3 regions of the Marinobacter sp. AN1 genome follow, and region 2 is predicted to be linked to each of the others. Evidence: predicted binding sites of a transcription regulator. Region 2 holds the regulator's gene; each other region holds the start of a gene.

Region 1 (6,017 bases), 280 kb from region 2:
GCCCGCTGCAATCCGCAACCGCAGGGCGTTCAGCTTGATAAAGCCTTCCGCATCCTTCTGGTTATAGGCGCCTTCGTCTTCCTCGAAGGTGGCGATCTTCTCGTCGAAGAGGGAGTCGTCGGACTTGCGGCCAACCACGTCCACGTTGCCCTTGTAGAGTTTCAGGCGAACGGTACCGTTGACGTACTCCTGGGTCTTGTCGATCAGTGCCTGCAGGGCTTCGCGCTCCGGTGACCACCAGTAGCCGTTGTAGATCACTTCCGCATAGCGCGGCATGATGCTGTCCTTCAGGTGGGCAACTTCACGGTCCAGGGTGATGGACTCGATAGCGCGGTGTGCCCGCAGCATGATGGTGCCGCCGGGAGTTTCGTAGCAACCGCGGGACTTCATGCCCACGTAGCGGTTCTCGACGATATCAATACGGCCGATACCGTTGCCGCCGCCTACCTTGTTCAGGTGCTCCAGTACTTCGTGGGGCTTCATGGCCTGGCCGTCGATAGCGACGATATCGCCCTTCTCGTAGGTCACTTCAATGTAGGTCGGCTGGTCCGGGGCGGCTTCCGGGGAAACGCTCCAGCGCCACATATCTTCCTCGGCTTCCGCCCAGGGGTCTTCCAGGTTGATGCCTTCGTAGGAGATGTGCAGCAGGTTGGCATCCATAGAATACGGGCTCTTGCCCTTTTTCTTCTCCACCGGGATATTGCGCTCGTCGCAGTAAGCCATCAGCTTCTCGCGGGAGTTCAGGTCCCACTCCCGCCAGGGAGCGATTACCTTCACACCGGGCTTCAGCGCATAGGCGCCCAGCTCAAAACGCACCTGGTCGTTACCCTTGCCGGTAGCGCCGTGGGAGATGGCATCAGCGCCAGTCTCGTTGGCAATCTCGATGAGGCGGCGGGCGATCAGCGGGCGGGCAATGGAGGTACCCAGCAGGTACTCGCCTTCATAAATGGTGTTGGCGCGGAACATGGGGAACACGTAGTCCCGTACGTACTCCTCTCGCAGGTCCTCGATGTAGATTTCCTTCACGCCCAGGGCCTTGGCCTTTTCACGGGCCGGCTCTACTTCCTCGCCCTGGCCGATGTCGGCGGTAAAGGTCACCACCTCACAATTGTAGGTGTCCTGCAGCCAGCGGACGATCACGGATGTATCCAGACCACCGGAATAGGCCAGCACCACCTTTTTGATATCAGACATGCCCTTGCTCCTGCGAATCACGAAAACGAAAAAACGAGGCTGCGCCCCGTCTTCTGACTCTGAAAAGAAGGCGCATATTGTACGGAAGTGCAGGAGGAATGGCTATTGGTGCAAGTCTGGCCGACCGGATGCGGAAGACCAGGTAGAGAAAAGAAGGTTTTTGCCACGGAATCCACGGAAGAACACGGAAAAAAGAGAAAACAAGGAAAAATCTTTGCCACTAAATCCACGAAATCCACGAAAGTTAAAAAATAGCTTTTCGTGGATTTCGTGGATTTAGTGGCCAGTAACTTATTGTCTTTTCGGTTTTTCTTTCCGTGTTCTCCCGTGGCTAGAACAGCGAAATCAGCCTACGGCCTGCGCCTGCTGGCTGGACACTTCCTCACGGATACCATCCCAGCCTTCCTTGACGGAACGCAGCAGGTTGGCCACTTCATCCAGCTTGGCCAGATCATTCTTTGCGCTGGCTTCCAGCAGGGTGCGCTCCATGTAGTCATAGAGGGCTTCCAGCCGCAGGGCCAGTTCGCCGCCCTTCTCGAAGTCCAGGAAGCTGCGCAGGCCGCCGACAATCTCGATGGCCTTGTTGATTAGCTGGGCCTTGGCGCTGTAATCCTTCTGCTGGATCTTCGCCTTGGCCATGTTGATGCGCTCCAGAGCCCCGTTGTACAGCAGCTGGATCAGCTTGTGGGGATCCGCATCGGTGATGCTGGTCTGGGTGTTTACGCGCTGATAGGCCTGCAAACCGTTCATAATCTACCTCTTTGTTACCGGCTTTCCGGTTGTGCCTTGTTGGCTGCCATACCCCGGTATGGCGAATTCATGTCAACGACGATCAGTTATCGCGGTTGTTATTGGGCGCCAGGGCGGCCAGCTGCTGACTGACGTAATCCCGGGTGCTGTTGAGCTGTGAAATCAGCGAGTCCGCTGAGCTGAACTGACTGACCAGCCGCTCCCGATAAGCCGCAATCCGCTCTTCCAGGCGGACCTGGCTTTCCTGGATCTGCTCCAGCTCCCGGTTCAGGCTGTCGGTGCGGGATTCGATGGCACCGCCGGCGCCCACCATACTGGTGACCAAATCGACGGTACGTTCACCCACGCCTTCCACAAAGGTGATGGAACCACGGCTGCCCGTCTGGTCACCCAGAATCCGAACCTGAAGACCGGAAGCACCGCCGTTACCGCTGCCCAGGTAAAGCACCTGACCATCGCCTTCTGCTGCCCGACCATCAATGGTGCCGGCAACGTCCAGGCCATCGGTACTGGTACTGGTACCCAGTCCGAACGTGGCTCCATCCTCCACCGACGACAGAACCACACTGGACTCGCTGCCATACTGGGAGGAGGTAAATGTCAGTTGGCCCGCACCGTCTACGCCGACCTGTACCGACGTGCCGGTGGCGTTCAGGGCATTGCTGGCATCCAGCTGAGCCTGAATCTCGTCCAGCATGCTTTGCTGGTCGGCATAAGTGCCCTGGGTCAATGCCAGGTTAACGGTAATATCGCCGTTAACCGTCAGGGCCAGCTCATCATTGGTATCGGTAATCTCAAAACTGTTCGCAAGCGCAGCGCCCCCGACAAGCTTCCCCCGGGTCGCCGCCTGGGTCACATTAATATCGTAATCGCCCGGCTCGGTATCCAGGCCGCTGCGTACGAACTCCACCTGGCTGTCGGTGGTTCGGCCCTGCTCCGCAAACAGTGCCGTGACATCGTCGGGATTGGCCTTGAGCTGCTCTTCAAACTTCGCCCGATCAAACTCGAGACCACCGGTTTCCCAGTCTGTGGTGATACCCACATCCGCCAGACTCCGCACACTGGCGTTTTCCATCCCGGGCACGACCCTCGTGAGAATACTGCGCAACTGATTCTGGATGCCGCGAACCGTGGAGTCACCGGTCAGCAGACTGCCGACCCCAGCTTCGGCGTTAAACCCGGCAAGGCTATCGATGGTCGACTGCAGGGCATTGAACTTGTCCACAAAGCCCTGAACCCGGTCCGCCACTGCGCCCAGATCCTGGGACACCTTAATCGTGGAGGTACCCTCCGCCTTGATATCAAACGTCAGGCCGTCGATAACATTTTCGAAGGTATTGGTGGAGCGAGTGACTTCAACACCGTTCACCTTCATCACCGCATCACTGGCGGCAATGGTTTCTTGCAGACCAGCACCAGTATCCAGTCCGGTGTTAAAGGCAAAACGAGAAAGGCCCTCATTGTCAGTATTGGTGCCACCGGTATCGCCGGTCACCGAGATACTGACCGCATTGGCGGTGCCTGTTTCATCGGCGGACAACACCAGCTGGTACCCCGAACCCGTATCAATCACACCGGCAGAGACACCCGCATCGGATTCGTTTATGGCATTTGCCAGGCCCTGCAAGGTGTCATTGCTGCTGTCGATCGTGATGTTGGTGATCTTGTCACCTACCGACAATTGCAGCTCGCCCTGCCCCACACTGGTGGCGTCCCGATCGGCAAACACCGTTTGGGAAGCCAGTGCCTGGGCCGAAGCCAGACTGGTCACTTCAACATTATAAGTACCCCGGCTGGCCTTGCTGGCATTCACCGACACACCGATATCTTCATTGCTGGACGAGGCGGAAAACGCCTTCAGGTTATCCGGCGAACTCAACTGACGCATGGGCAGGCGCAGCTCCGTCACGGCACTACGGAGCTTGCCATAGGCCGACAGCAGCGCTTCCGTCTGCTGGGTCTTCTGGGTCAGCCGGGTTTCCGTGGGCTTGCGCTCCGCGGCAACCAGCTGATCGACCAGGTCCGAAGTGAGAACTCCGGAACCGACGCCTAATGATGAAATTGCCATAACCATGCCTCCTCAGGGGGGCTCAATTCGCTACTGTTCAGTTTATCGGCTGCGGGCGGCAAAACTTTGCCTCATTTCGCTAAATCCCTATGCCGATTTGTAACAGCCTGTAACAACTTCTGTTTTTAGCCACGGAACCCACAGAAGAACACGGAAAGAAAAAGACTTTTGCCACTAAATCCACGAAATCCACCAAAGTTGAAAAACTAATTTTTCGTGGATTTCGTGGGTTTAGTGGCCAGTACCTCATTGTCTTTTCAGTTTTTCTTTTCGTGCTTTTCTGTGGCAAACCAATCTTTTCCACGTAATTGCTCAGGTTCGGCAGCCAGCCAGAACGCAGAACACCGCCGGACCCTCTCAGGTGCGGCGGTGCTGGATAACCGTTACTGATATCAGGCAAAAAGCGGCAAGCTTTTACACCTTGATGTTCAACAACGTCAGCGGTTCGTCCTGCTGCAAGTTCTCTGCCAACCTCATGGCAACCTCATCCGGAATCTGGCGGATAACCTCCTGGGTCTGCTGGTCCACCACCTTAACAATGGTCTGACCAGCTTCAATATCCACCTCGAACTGCAGGTCACGCTGAACGTTCTGCACGAAGTCGTTCAGCTGGGTAACAGCCTCACCCAATTGCTCACGCTGATCCTCATTGCGGGCCTGAAGCTTCTCAGCTTTAGAAGGCTCGCTGGACTGCTCGGCGGAGCGGGTTTGCGCCGTACGGCCTGCGGATGACGACGCCAGGTCGGAGGCATTCCTGCCTTCGGCCTGAGATGACGACAGTGCCTTCACCGGGGCCTGGTCGCCGGCGCGCACCAGCTTCAGGTTCGGGTTATTCAGGTTAACGTCATTCATAGCTTTACCTCGCTATCCTCAAACGGCGTAAAACCGGAGCCCGAAGGCTCCGGTTGTTACCGTCAATCAGCCCCTTACTGCAGGAGGGACAGAACCTGCTGCGGACGGGCGTTCGCCTGAGCCAGGACGGAGATACCGGCCTGCTGCAGTACCTGGGACTTGGCCAGGTTGGCGGTTTCGGCAGCGAAGTCAGCGTCCAGGATACGGCTGTTGGAGGCGCTGATGTTTTCGACCGAGGTAGCGAGGTTGGCGATGGTGGATTCAAACCGGTTCTGAATCGCACCAAAGTTGCTACGCAGATCACTCACTGTAGTCAACGCGGCATCCACACGCTGAATGGTTGCATTTGCCCCCGCGACGGAAGACACATCCGCCTCACTCAGGCTGCCTGAGGCGGTAATCTCTCCAACGTTCCCCCCCGTGAAGACAGTCGCCGCATCGCCAGAAGCCGCAACCGTGAAGTTCTCACCTGAGGTGATGGTCAGCACATTGTCATCACCAAGAACTGCACTTGCGCTGCCACCCAACGCTTTGTTAACCGCGTCAACAAAGTTTTCGGCGGAACTGTAAGTCGCTGCCGCGACTGCAGACGCTTCACCGTCACCGAATTGGAAGGTGAGGTCGGTGGCGCCCAGAGTGACCGAGCTTGCGGGTACCTCTACAACCTCCGTCGCACCCGCAGCTGTGCTGCCCGCTACGTTCGCAGCGGTAATAGTTGCCGCGTCGGTGCCGCCGATACTGAAGCTGCCATCTACCTCAGATCCATCGGTGAATACAACATTGTCACCGTCAGCAGCAACGGTGAAGGTGGCCGCGCCATAGCCAGCCTGACCCTGAATCGCTGTTACAAGGTCAGCCGCCGACGTGATGTTACTGTCAAGAGTGACCGCAAGTGCATTTCCTTCAGGATCCGTAACTGTGAAACTGATGTTGGCGCTGGTGTCGCCATCGTCACCCGATGCATCCAGAGTATTTGTTGTGGCGAGGGTTCCACTGGCGGTACCAATCGTGTAGCCGTTGGTGCTTGGCAGGCCGTTCTCACTGTAGGCGAGCGTTACGGTGTCCGTCGATGCTGACGCTGTAACAGTGTCGAATCGATCATCCGCAGAAACAGCATCCGCTTTGTAGGCATTAATGGCTGCCTCTAGTGCTG
Region 2 (6,017 bases):
TGACGCTTTCAGGCGGATTTTTCGGATTCGTCGATACACTCCCGCAAATAACGGAACAGCTTCCTGGCCTGGCCAGTATTCTTGCCGGTCTTGACGTCCTTCTGGGCGTTTCGCAGCAGGTTACGCAGGTGCTGCACATCGGTGGCAGGGCATTGCTCAACGAATCCTGATACCGCGGGGTTGCCCTCCTCGATCAGGCGGTCGCGCCAACGTTCGGCCAGGTGGTGACGACGAGTGTGCTCCTCACTGCCTGCGTCAAAGGCCTCTACCGCCCGGCGCAGGGCCTCCGGATCTACTTCGTTGCGAATGACCTTGCCCACGTACTGGAGGTGCCGGCGGCGAGCCTCGTGCTGGTGGATCCGCCGGGATTCCACGATGGCCGCTTTCAGCGTTTCACTCATGGGCAGGCCCGTGAGCTGGTCATCACTGAGGTCCATCATGCGCTTACCCAGATCCTGGAGAGCGTGCATTTCACGCTTCAACTGGGATTTGCTCTTGATGGACTCGTCGTCCTCCGGAACCCGGTTATCTTCCTGTTTGCTCACGTCTTACTCGCCCTCGCCAAAATAGTCGTTGATCAGTGCCTCGAGGGCAGCAATCGCCTGTTGCTCGTCCGGCCCCTCGGCCACCAGTTCTACCTCTGTTCCCTGGCTCGCTGCCAGCATCATCACGGGCATGATGCTCTTGGCATCCACCTGGCGGTTGCCCTTGACCAGTTCCACGCGGCTGTCGTACCGGGACGCGGTTTCGACGAGTTTCGCCGCAGCGCGGGCGTGTAGCCCAAGTTTGTTAATGATGGTGACGGACTGGCGAATCATGGGTTACCACGGTGTTGCGGGTTCAGGTGAGGCAACTCCGTGTGCCGGGTCTGAACCTGGTTGTAGGATTTGCTGAAATAACGGGACAGCTGTTCGCAGACGTACACCGAACGATGCTGGCCGCCGGTGCAGCCAATGGAGATGGTCATATAACTGCGGTTGCTGTTGCTGAACTGGGGCAGCCAGGTTTCCAGGAACCGGGTCAGGTCGTCGATCATCCGGTTGGTCATCGGGTCCGATCCCAGGAAGTCGATCACCGGCTGGTCGACGCCGGTGAAACGGCGCAGCTGGGGATCCCAGTAGGGATTGGGCAGGCAGCGCACATCCAGCACGTAATCAGAGTCCACCGGTACCCCGTGTTTGAAACCGAAAGACTGGAACAGCAGGGCCAGGTCCTGCTCGCTCCGGCCGATAATGCGCTGCTTGACGGTATCCCGTAACTCGTACATGGACAGCTCGGTCGTGTCCAGGTAGAGGTCTGCCAGCTGGGCAATAGGTTCCAGTAATTTCTTTTCGTACCGTATGGCCTCAGTCAGGGAAGTCTGGTCGTCGCTGAGGGGGTGTTTGCGACGGGTGGCGTGGAAACGTTGCAGCAGCGACTGCTCGGTGGCATCCAGGTAGATAATTTCGGTCACGATGCCAGCTTCCATCAGGCGCTGATGGATCGCTTCGAAGTTGGCAATCTCATTGGACAGGTTGCGGGCATCGATACTGACCGCGATATTTTCCAGGCGGCTGCCGGAGGTTCCGGCCATTGCCTCGGTGGTCAGCGGGAACAGCAGGCCAATGGGCAGGTTGTCGATGCAGTAGAAGCCCAGGTCTTCAAGCACGTGGAGTGCGGTACTCTTGCCGGAACCGGAGCGGCCGCTAACGATGATCAGTTTCATGGGACTGGTCCTCTGGTAGCTTTGCCGAAGCCGTTGTGGGCGTCGGGCGACATCCGGACCGGATCAGCGGTTTCCGGTTATCTTCTGATAGAGCCCGTCATTGCTGGTGCAGGCCCGCAGGGCATCGCAGAAACTACGGTCATTGAACTGTTCGGCCAACTGGCTCAGCAGTTCGAGGTGTTCAGAGGTGGCTTCCCGGGGCACGATCAGTGTAAACAACAGGTCTACCGGCTGGTTGTCAATGGCGTCAAAGGCCACGCCTTCTTCCAGCGTTACCAGTGCTCCCACAACCCGGGTGCAACCATCCAGACGACAGTGTGGAATGGCAATACCCTGACCAATACCAGTGCTGCCAAGGCGCTCCCGGGCGATCAGGTTGTTGAAGATCTGGGTTTCGTCGAGTTCCGGGTACTGGCCAGCCACTTTTTCGGAAATGAACTCCAGAATGCGCTTCTTGCTGGTGCCATTAACACGGCACAGCGTCAGTTCCGGCGCCAGGATGTTGTTGATGGTCAAGGTCGAATCGGTCATGGATTCTCATCGGTCCCGATAAAAAAATGCTGCGGTACGAGGTCGTACCGCAGCGTTGTGAGTCAGATTATAGCCGTTACAGTGTCACAATCGTTAGCGGGCCGTGGCTCCGTGCGCCCGATCAACGTTCTTTTCCTTGTGCTTGAGGATCTGGCGGTCAAGTTTGTCTACCAGTGCATCAATAGCAGCGTACATGTCGTCGTTCTCGGCCTTGGCGTGAATTTCGCCGCCTACGACATGCAGGGTGGCCTCTGCAATCTGACGTACCTTCTCCACTTCCAGCGTCACCTGGCAGTTACTGATGTGATCGAAGTGGCGTTCGAGCTTCTGGAATTTTTCGTTGATGTAATCCTTCAGCGAGGGAGTCAGTTCTACGTGATGACCGGAAATGTTCATTTGCATGGGCTTCTCCTGTTTGTCAGACCCTTTGTTCAGACCAGTCGTTTCCGCTCGTTTGAGGGCGGAATGTGCATGGCTTCACGATACTTGGCTACCGTGCGCCTGGCCACCTTTATGCCCTGCTCTCCCAGCATGGTGGCAATCTTGCTGTCGCTGAGCGGCTTTTTCGGGGTTTCTGCCGCGATCAGTTTGCGGATCATGGCACGAATGGCTGTGGAAGAACATTCGCCGCCCTCCTCCGTGCTTACATGACTCGAGAAGAAATACTTCAGCTCGAAGATGCCACGGGGGGTGTGCATGTATTTTTGCGTGGTGACCCGGGAAATGGTGGATTCGTGCATTTCCACGGCCTGGGCGATGTCCGACAGTATCAGCGGTTTCATCGCTTCTTCCCCATGGTCCAGAAAACCCTGCTGATGTTCAACAATTCGTGTCGCGACCTTTAACAGGGTTTCATTACGACTCTGCAGGCTCTTGATAAACCACTTGGCTTCCTGGAGCTGGTCGCGCAGGTAGGTGTTATCAGCGCTGCTGTCCGCCCGGCGTATAAGCGAAGCATAGCTCGTATTGACGCGAATACGCGGTGCAATCTCCGGGTTCAGCTCCACCCGCCAGCGACCATTGTCCTTGCGAACAATTACATCGGGGATGACATAGTCCGGTTCGGACCGGTCCAGTGCATTGCCGGGGTGGGGGTTGAGGGAGGTGATGACGGCCAGCACATCCCTTAGCTGGTCTTCTTTCAGGCGGCTTCGGCGAAGCAGCTGGGCGTAGTCACGGTTGCCCAGCAGGTTGATGTAGTGGGTGATCACCAGCCGGGCCTTGTCCAGCCAGGGGGTGTCCGGGGGTAACTGGTTAAGTTGTATCAGCAGGCATTCCTGGAGATCCCTGGCGAATACGCCCGGGGGGTCAAAGTGCTGCAGGCGGTGGAGTACTGCCTCCACTTCGTCCAGTTCGACGGGGTCGTCATCGGTTTCGTCTTCCAGGCCGGAATGTATGTCTTCCGGCGTGGCCGTCAGGTAGCCCCGTTCATCCACAGCGTCCAGCAGGGCATGGGCAATGGCGCTGTCTCGCTCGCTCAGTGGAGTCAGGTTGAGCTGCCACTCGAGGTGGTCCCGCAGGGTTTCGGCGGCGGGGTTGCGGCTGTCAAAATCCATGTCGTTGTCGTCATCGCCGCGGGAGGCGGGTGCTGGCGCCGACTGGTAAATGTCATCCCAGGCGGTATCCACTGGCAGGTCATCGGGAATGGTGTCACCGCTGTTGTTCTCTGCCGACCAGTCGGATTCCTCCCAGGTGTTGTCCGCTGCGCTTTCGCCCTCAGAGGCGGACACGGATTCATCGCTGCGCTCGTCCCGCTCGTTGTCCCTCTCGGCATCAGAACTTTCCTGGTCGTCGTCCTCGGAGGTTTCCAGCATGGGGTTGGAGTCCAGTGCCTGCTGGATTTCCTGTTGCAGGTCCAGGGTGGACAGCTGGAGCAGACGGATCGCCTGTTGCAGTTGCGGGGTCATTGTGAGGCTCTGACCCATCTTTAACTGTAAGGAGGCTTTCATCACCATGAGTTCACGTCCATCACCCTTCTGAGGTTACCGATAACATGTGTTAGCCCGAAGTTGTCTGATCCAGCTCAAAAAACTGGCAATATCAGGGAAAAATATCAGTGTTACCGGATACTTGGAATTAACAAGCAAGTTCTTTGCCGAGTGTACCCCCTTGCCGCATTGAAGACAATTGCTGCAACCGGCGCCAGTTTACAGATCGGGGCAGGGCGTACCGGAATCGCCGCCGATCTCAGAGCCTGAATTCATCCCCGAGATAGACGTCTTTGACCTGCTGATTGGCCAGGACTTCTTCCGAGGAACCCGAGGCAATAATGTGTCCACTGCTGACGATATACGCCTTTTCGCAGATATCCAGGGTTTCCCGCACGTTATGATCGGTGATCAGCACACCGATGCCCTTGTCCCGCAAGTGGCGGATAATCTGCTTGATGTCACTCACCGAGATCGGGTCCACGCCGGCAAAGGGTTCATCCAGCAGGATGAAGGCTGGTTCCATCGCCAGGGCTCGGGCTATTTCCACTCTGCGACGCTCCCCGCCGGAGAGGGCCATGCCGGCGCTGTCACGGATGTGGGTAATGTGGAATTCCTGCAGCAGCTCTTCCATTTTTTCTTCCCGCTGGCGCCGGTTCAGGTCCTTGCGGGTTTCCAGTATGGCCATGAGGTTGTCGCTCACGGAGAGCTTGCGGAAAACAGAGGCCTCCTGGGGCAGGTAGCCTATACCCTGACGGGCGCGCCCATGCATGGGCAACGGTGTGATGTCCTTGCCGTCTATACTGATGTGGCCGTGGTCCGCCGGCACCAGGCCAACGATCATATAGAAGCAGGTGGTCTTGCCGGCCCCGTTAGGGCCAAGCAGTCCGACGATCTGCCCGCTCTCGATACTCAGGGAGACGTCGATGACGACTTTTTTCTGTTTGTAGCTCTTGGCGAGGTGGTTCGCCTGTAACAATGCCATAGCGAGTGCCGTCAGTTACTGCTGGATGAACTGTTGCCCCTGGGCTGGATCACCATTCGACCCGGCCGGATCCTTCACCGGTTTCAGTGCGGCCTTCACCGGTGACAATCCGGTTGGCCGTGTCGTAGTTGATGATGGCGCCACGGAACTCGTCTTCCCCCTGCTCAACAACGGCCTCTTGCTCAAAGCGAAGCAGGTTCTCACTGGCGGAGTAATGGATCTCCAGCGCTTCGGCGTGGACGGGGCCCTCGGTTGCGGTCGCAGGCCGGTCGTAAGTGGCCGGGCGGCCCCGGGCGTGGATGCGGTCCAGTCCCTCGCTACCCCTGTAAACGTCGACCCGGTCAGCTGTGAGCAGCACGTCACCTTGGCGAACGTCGACATTGCCCCGGTAAATGGCGGTGCCCTGATTGTCGTCCAGGCGGGCGGAGTCCGCAGTGATCCGGATAGGCTCGTCCGAGTTCATGTCGAAAGCGCCAGCCGGCAGAGTGGCAACCAGCGTTACCAGGACAAGCAGGCAGCGCAGCGGGCTACTGACGGGTTTCATAGATTCCCTCAACGGAGTTCTCCAGTTCCAGCACCCGCTCATCGAGCCAGCCGGTCAGGCCGCGGGCATGGGTGATGTTTCCCGGTGATGTCAGGGTGACCGGGCGATCAGTCGTCGCTGTTCGGGAGGCATTATCAATGCGAAGGTATTCGGTAAGCAAGACAGCATCACCCCCGCCTGTACGACGGATCACTTCCACGTCACCCTCCAGGTCCATCACCTCGGCGGCCATATCATACAGGCCGGTGTTTGCGGTGATCAGCCAGCGCAGGTTTGCCTCATGATCATACAGAGTACCGTCAGGGGCCTCCAGAAAGGCCTCTT
Region 3 (6,017 bases), 2.1 Mb from region 2:
AGGTTTTCGCCACGCTTCTCGAACTTGGTAATCGGGCGATCCTCAGGGCGAGGCGAGAAACCACCTTCGTCCCTGGCATTGACGAAGCCTTCGGATTCGTCCATCACTTCCAGCATATGCTCGGCGTAGTTTTCCCAGTCCGTCGCCAGGTGCAGGATACCTCCCACCCGGAGCTTGTGGCGCAGGCGCTGGACAAACTCGTGCTGGATCAGTCGACGCTTGTGGTGTTTCTTTTTTGGCCAGGGATCCGGGAAAAAGACCATCACCCGGTCAATGGAGGCGTCCGGCAGGCACAGGTCGATCACATCGTTGGCGTCGATGGCATAGATCCGGACATTCTCCAGTTCACGCTCCTCGATTTCCTTGAGCAAGGCACCCACTCCGGGGGAGTGAACTTCTACCCCGATAAAGTCCTGCTCAGGCGCGGCGGCGGCCATCTCTGCAAGGGAGTGCCCCATACCGAAGCCGATCTCCAGGTTCAGCCAGGCTTCGCGGCCGAACACTTCCCGGGGGTCGATCACCCCTTGCTCGCGGGTCAAACCATAGACGGGCCAGAGCCGGTCATACGCCTTTTTCTGGCCTTCTGTCATCCGCCCCTGGCGAATAACGAAACTACGCACGCCACGGCGGGTGGTAACGCTTTCACCATTATTCGGTGCCTTGTCTGAGTCAGTCATGATTTCCCCGGTCTGATCAATGCTCAAAATGACTAAGGACTACAGTCTAACAGAGGCAGAGCTATTCGTGACCTGACAAAGCCGCGCCCGGTTTGTTCGCTGACCTACGGTGAAAAGCCGGGAACCCTGGCCGGTTTCCGGTCCAGCTTGCGGTAGCCCAGCGCCTCCACCAGGTGCTCGCAGCGGATATCCTCGGCACCTGCCAGATCCGCGATCGTGCGGGCTACCCGAAGAATGCGATGCAATGCCCTCGCCGACAAGCCCAGCTTTTCCATGGCACCGACGAGCATCCCCTTACTGTCGTCGTCCACGACGCAGTGCTGCTCCAGGGCACGGCCGGACAAAGACGCATTGGCACCGCCCCGTCTACGGGCACCCTCCCGCACCTTCACGACCCGTTGCCGCACCTGTGCACTGGTTTCGCCCGCAGAGGAACTTTGCATGAGCACTTCGCCACCCTGCACCGGGACTTCCACGTGCAGGTCGAACCGGTCCAGCAACGGGCCGGATAACCGGGCCTGATACCTTGCCACCTGCATGGGGGAGCACTGGCAGTCGATGGTGGGATGGCCCTGGTAGCCGCAGGGGCAAGGATTCATGGCGGCAATCACCTGGAACCGGGCAGGATAGGTGACCTGGCTGGCAGCCCGGGAGATAACGATCTCCCCCGACTCCATGGGTTCCCGCAATACCTCCAGCACCTTGCGGTCAAACTCCGGTAGTTCATCCAGGAACAATACGCCATTGTGGGCCAGTGAAATCTCACCGGGGCGGGGGCTGCTACCGCCACCCACCAGCGCAATCGCCGAGGCAGTATGATGGGGCGCACGATAAGGTGGCTGGCGCCAGCCATCGGTGCGGATCGGCAGTCCGGCTACTGAATGCACACTGGCCACTTCCAGCGCCTGGCGATCATCCAGTGCCGGCAAAAGCCCCGGAATGCGGCTTGCCAGCATACTCTTGCCAGTGCCCGGAGGGCCAAATAACAGCAGATTGTGACCGCCGGCTGCAGCGATTTCCAGGGCCCGCTTGGGTACGTGTTGCCCGCGCACATCTGCCAGGTCAGGAGCTTCGGCCGGGAGGCTGCTCAGCGCCATGGGCGTTACCGGACTCAGTGTGGTGGTGCCGGCAAGGTGTTCGCAGACCGCCAGCAGGTGGCCCGCCGCCAGTACATCGTCGCCACCCGCCAGCGACGCCTCATCGGCATTGTCCCGGGGCACCAGGATACGTCGACCAGCCTCCCGGGCAGCCATGACCGCCGGCAACACGCCGCGCACTGGCCGGAGACTGCCATCCAGGGCCAACTCCCCCATGCACTCCAGCTCTCCAAGGGCCTCTGGTGGCAACTGCCCTGACGCCACCAGGATGCCCAGGGCGATGGCCAGGTCAAAGCGGCCGCCCTCCTTGGGGAGATCGGCTGGAGCAAGGTTAATGGTGATGCGACGGGCAGGGAATTCGAAGCCGGCATTCATGAGGGCGCTACGTACCCGGTCCTTGCTTTCCCGGACGGCGGTTTCAGCCAGCCCGACGATGGAAAGCGAAGGCAATCCGCTGGAGAGATGAACTTCTACTGTAACAGCTGGCGCGCTGACGCCCAGCCGCGCGCGGGTATGAATGGTTGCGAGCATAGGGTCTTCCCTGACATTCAGTGATTTCCGGAGGGTGGTACTACCTGTGCCACCCAGGAGTCTGTGCGGTAAAAACCGCGCAGACCCGGCCATTCCGGATCAGCTTCAGTTATCGGACTGGCTGGCCTGTGCCTCCAGTTCGGCAACCCGCTTCTCAAGCCGTTCCAGCTTCTCACGGGTGCGCAGCAGAACGGCCTGCTGGGCATCGAACTCCTCGCGGGTGACCAGTTCCAGCCTTGAAATGACCGACATGACGGCAGCCTTTGCGTGATTTTCCACATCGTCACGGGCTGCACGGGCCATATCAGGAACGAACTGGCCAAACTGCTGTTGAACCTGGCCAAGCAGGTCATTAGGAATCTTCACCACGTCAGTCTCCACGGTTCCGAAAGCTTGCGCCTGCCCTGACGGGCAACGCCTCGACGGCTGAGGAGTGTAACACAGCGTGGTCCCTGCCATACTAGGAAGGTGACCGGCCGTATCAGCCCTGGTATCTGGCCTGCCGCCGGTCCTGGACAGATGCACCAATGTGGTTCGTGCCTGACCGAGCTGCGCTATAATGGCGCACGGTCAGGACCCATTTTGGTTCACCGGTCCAACAAAGCACTGATTTTTAAATATATTTTTGCGTTGGCACACACGATGCTACAACCCCCGTACGCAATCCGCACAATTGGTGTGCGAGGTGGCAGCATCCCGAACCCGGTCCATCCACGACCCCGTGGGCAGAAAACCGGGACGGCAAACTCCAAGGAGACAGCAATGAAACTTGTGACAGCGATCATCAAGCCTTTCAAGCTGGATGATGTCCGTGAGGCACTATCCGAGATTGGCGTTCAGGGCGTAACCGTGACCGAGGTGAAAGGGTTCGGTCGCCAGAAGGGGCACACCGAACTCTATCGCGGTGCCGAGTACGTGGTGGACTTCCTGCCCAAGGTGAAGGTGGAAGTCGCCATTGGCGATGGCCTGCTGGACCAGGTCATTGAATCCATTACCAAGGCCGCCAACACCGGCAAGATCGGTGACGGCAAGATCTTTGTAACCGAACTGGAACAGGCCATCCGGATCCGGACCGGGGAAACCGGCGAAGAAGCCGTCTGATCCCGGGCGCTTAAGCAGTCAGGCCAACGCAAAAATTTCAATCTCCTGTTAAGCCTCGTGCGGAGGGCTTCTTATGGAAAACAGTGTCTTTCATTTACAGTACGCAATAGATACCTTCTATTTTCTCGTTTGCGGTGCATTAGTCATGTGGATGGCAGCAGGCTTTGCCATGCTGGAATCCGGGCTGGTACGCGCCAAGAACACCACTGAAATTCTCACCAAGAACGTGGCCCTGTTCGCAGTGGCCTGCACCATGTACCTGGTCTGTGGCTACGCCATTATGTATGGCGGTAATATCTTCCTCAGCGGCATGGGTGAGGTGGATGTTGCCGGCGTGCTGGGCGAATACGCCGAGCGGGGCGACTTCGAGGGTGGTTCCATCTACTCCGGTGCTTCAGACTTCTTCTTCCAGGTGGTGTTTGTGGCCACGGCCATGTCCATCGTCTCCGGTGCAGTAGCCGAGCGCATGAAACTGTGGGCTTTCCTGGCCTTTGCAGTGGTCATGACCGGTTTCATCTACCCCATGGAAGGCGCCTGGACCTGGGGCGGTGCCGATGTATTTGGCATGTACAACCTGGGTGACCTGGGCTTCAGCGACTTTGCCGGCTCGGGCATCGTACACATGGCAGGTGCTGCTGCAGCCCTCGCCGGTGTGATCCTGCTGGGCGCCCGTAAGGGCAAGTACGGCCCCAACGGCGAAATCCGCGCCTTCCCGGGCGCCAACATGCCGCTGGCCGCACTGGGTACCTTCATCCTGTGGCTGGGCTGGTTCGGCTTCAACGGCGGTTCAGTGCTTAAACTGGGCGATATTGCCAGCGCGCACTCTGTGGCCATGGTGTTCCTCAACACCAACGCTGCTGCGGCCGGTGGTGCAATCGCGGCGCTGATCACCGCCCGCATCATGTTCGGCAAGGCTGACCTGACCATGCTTCTGAACGGTGCCATCGCCGGACTGGTGGTTATCACGGCCGAGCCGTCCACACCGAGCGCACTGGTTGCCACGATCTGGGGCGCACTGGGTGGTGTGCTGGTGGTGCTGAGTATCGTCACCCTGGACAAGCTGCGCATTGACGATCCGGTGGGCGCCATCTCCGCCCACGGTGTCTGCGGCTTCCTGGGCCTGATGCTGGTACCGGTCACCAATGACGGTGCTGCCTTCAGCGGCCAGCTGATCGGTGCCCTGACCATCTTCGTCTGGGTATTCGTAGCCAGCCTGATCGTCTGGGGCATCCTCAAGGCTGTGATCGGCATCCGGGTCAGCGAGGAAGACGAGTACGAAGGCGTCGACCTGTCCGAGTGTGGCATGGAAGCCTATCCGGAGTTCGTCTCCAGCAAGTAACCAGGTCACTGGTAAAGTTCCCCGGTTTGCCGGGGAACAAAAGCAAAGAGGGCAGCCCGCGGGCTGCCCTCTTTTTTTGCGAGGCCGGAACGAGCTGTGTCAGCCTTCGGCCGGCCGCACCGGATCATCCAGAGTTTCCAGCATGAACTGGGGCATGGCCAGGGCGCCCCGATGAACACCTTCATTGTAGTAGCGGGTGACAAACGGCCGGTCCGCTGCGTCCTCCTCCCGGAAATAGCTGGTGTGTACGTCCTTGCCACCCATGGTGCAGCTCCACCAGCCGGTGGGATAGACGGGTTGCGGAAATGGCAGGGTCTGGACGTGGTCGAAACCGGCCTTTTTCATGTCGTCATGAATACCGCGAATAATGCTGTCAGTGTGCAGCAGCGGGGATTCGCTCTGCTGCACCACGATGCCGCCCTCCCGCAGGGCAATCATGCAGTCCCGGTAAAAGTCCAGCGCAAACAGGCCTTCCGCCGGCCCCACCGGATCGGTGCTGTCGACGATGATGACATCCACCGTGCCCGGGGGCTGGTCCCGCATCCACTGGATGCCATCACCAAAGAAGAAGTTGGCCCTGGGGTCCTGGTTGGACTCACAGAGTTCCGGGAAATACTTCTCCGATACCCGGGTCACCCGTTCATCGATTTCCACCTGCCAGGCTTCCTCCACCCCGGGGTGCTTCAATACCTCCTTGAGGGTGCCGCAATCACCACCGCCGATGATCACCACCTTTTTCGGATCGCGATGGGTGAACAGTGCCGGGTGCGTCATCATCTCGTGGTAGAGGAAATTGTCCCGGCTGGTGAGCATGACACAGCCGTCCAGTACCATCAGGTTGCCAAATGTCTCTGTCTCCCAGACTTCCAGCTTCTGGTACTGCGTCTGTTCCTCGTGCAGCTTGCGCTTCACCTGCAGGGAAAAGGCCGTACCCTGGTCCTGGAAGACTTCGGTAAACCAGTTGTTGTCCAGTGAACTCATTGTCAAAAACCTCCCGTAATCGTTGGCGCCATTGTAGGCCGAGGTGGCGGCTCGTGTCCCGTCAGCGAATTCACCTGACGGGATACTAACCAAAGGATTTGTTGTCCGGGCAGGGGCGCTTTGCGGTTTCCATGGGTTGCCCAGGCAGCCTACAATGGGCGCGCCCGGCAAGATTGCCCCGTCTGCGATTCAGGATACCAGTATGACCACCAGAACCACTGCCAGCCAGATCTACAACATCGCCCACTGGAGTGATGGCTATATCGATGTGAACACCGGCGGTGATGTGCT

What was found. Region 2 encodes sigma-54, which starts transcription at its own class of promoters, with help from an activator protein. Its sites were predicted from a motif close to ANTGGCATNNANNTTGCTNT; they were not measured.
Region 1: a site for sigma-54 is predicted at 4,169-4,188, ahead of fliD (flagellar filament capping protein FliD). Genes of this name have one in related genera too.
Region 3: a site for sigma-54 is predicted at 2,935-2,954, ahead of glnK (P-II family nitrogen regulator). Genes of this name have one in related genera too.

What each region holds. Positions count from the first base shown of each region.
Region 1 is NZ_CP110342.1:1,761,845-1,767,861, reverse strand. Features, by position in the region: gene LJ360_RS08090 (argininosuccinate synthase) at 1-1,194, opposite strand, end outside; gene fliS (flagellar export chaperone FliS) at 1,540-1,944, opposite strand; gene fliD (flagellar filament capping protein FliD) at 2,027-4,018, opposite strand; gene LJ360_RS08075 (flagellar protein FlaG) at 4,427-4,864, opposite strand; gene LJ360_RS19875 (flagellin) at 4,939-6,017, opposite strand, start outside.
Region 2 is NZ_CP110342.1:1,486,689-1,492,705, forward strand. Features, by position in the region: gene LJ360_RS06740 (carbon-nitrogen hydrolase family protein) at 1-3, shown strand, start outside; gene yjgA (ribosome biogenesis factor YjgA) at 9-545, opposite strand; gene LJ360_RS06750 (HPr family phosphocarrier protein) at 549-818, opposite strand; gene rapZ (RNase adapter RapZ) at 815-1,705, opposite strand; gene ptsN (PTS IIA-like nitrogen regulatory protein PtsN) at 1,769-2,236, opposite strand; gene hpf (ribosome hibernation promoting factor) at 2,330-2,638, opposite strand; gene LJ360_RS06770 (RNA polymerase factor sigma-54) at 2,668-4,185, opposite strand; gene lptB (LPS export ABC transporter ATP-binding protein) at 4,424-5,149, opposite strand; gene lptA (lipopolysaccharide transport periplasmic protein LptA) at 5,199-5,693, opposite strand; gene lptC (LPS export ABC transporter periplasmic protein LptC) at 5,677-6,017, opposite strand, start outside.
Region 3 is NZ_CP110342.1:3,590,311-3,596,327, forward strand. Features, by position in the region: gene trmB (tRNA (guanosine(46)-N7)-methyltransferase TrmB) at 1-677, opposite strand, end outside; gene LJ360_RS16635 (YifB family Mg chelatase-like AAA ATPase) at 782-2,305, opposite strand; gene LJ360_RS16640 (accessory factor UbiK family protein) at 2,411-2,671, opposite strand; gene glnK (P-II family nitrogen regulator) at 3,068-3,406, shown strand; gene LJ360_RS16650 (ammonium transporter) at 3,480-4,745, shown strand; gene speE (polyamine aminopropyltransferase) at 4,845-5,726, opposite strand; gene speA (biosynthetic arginine decarboxylase) at 5,929-6,017, shown strand, end outside.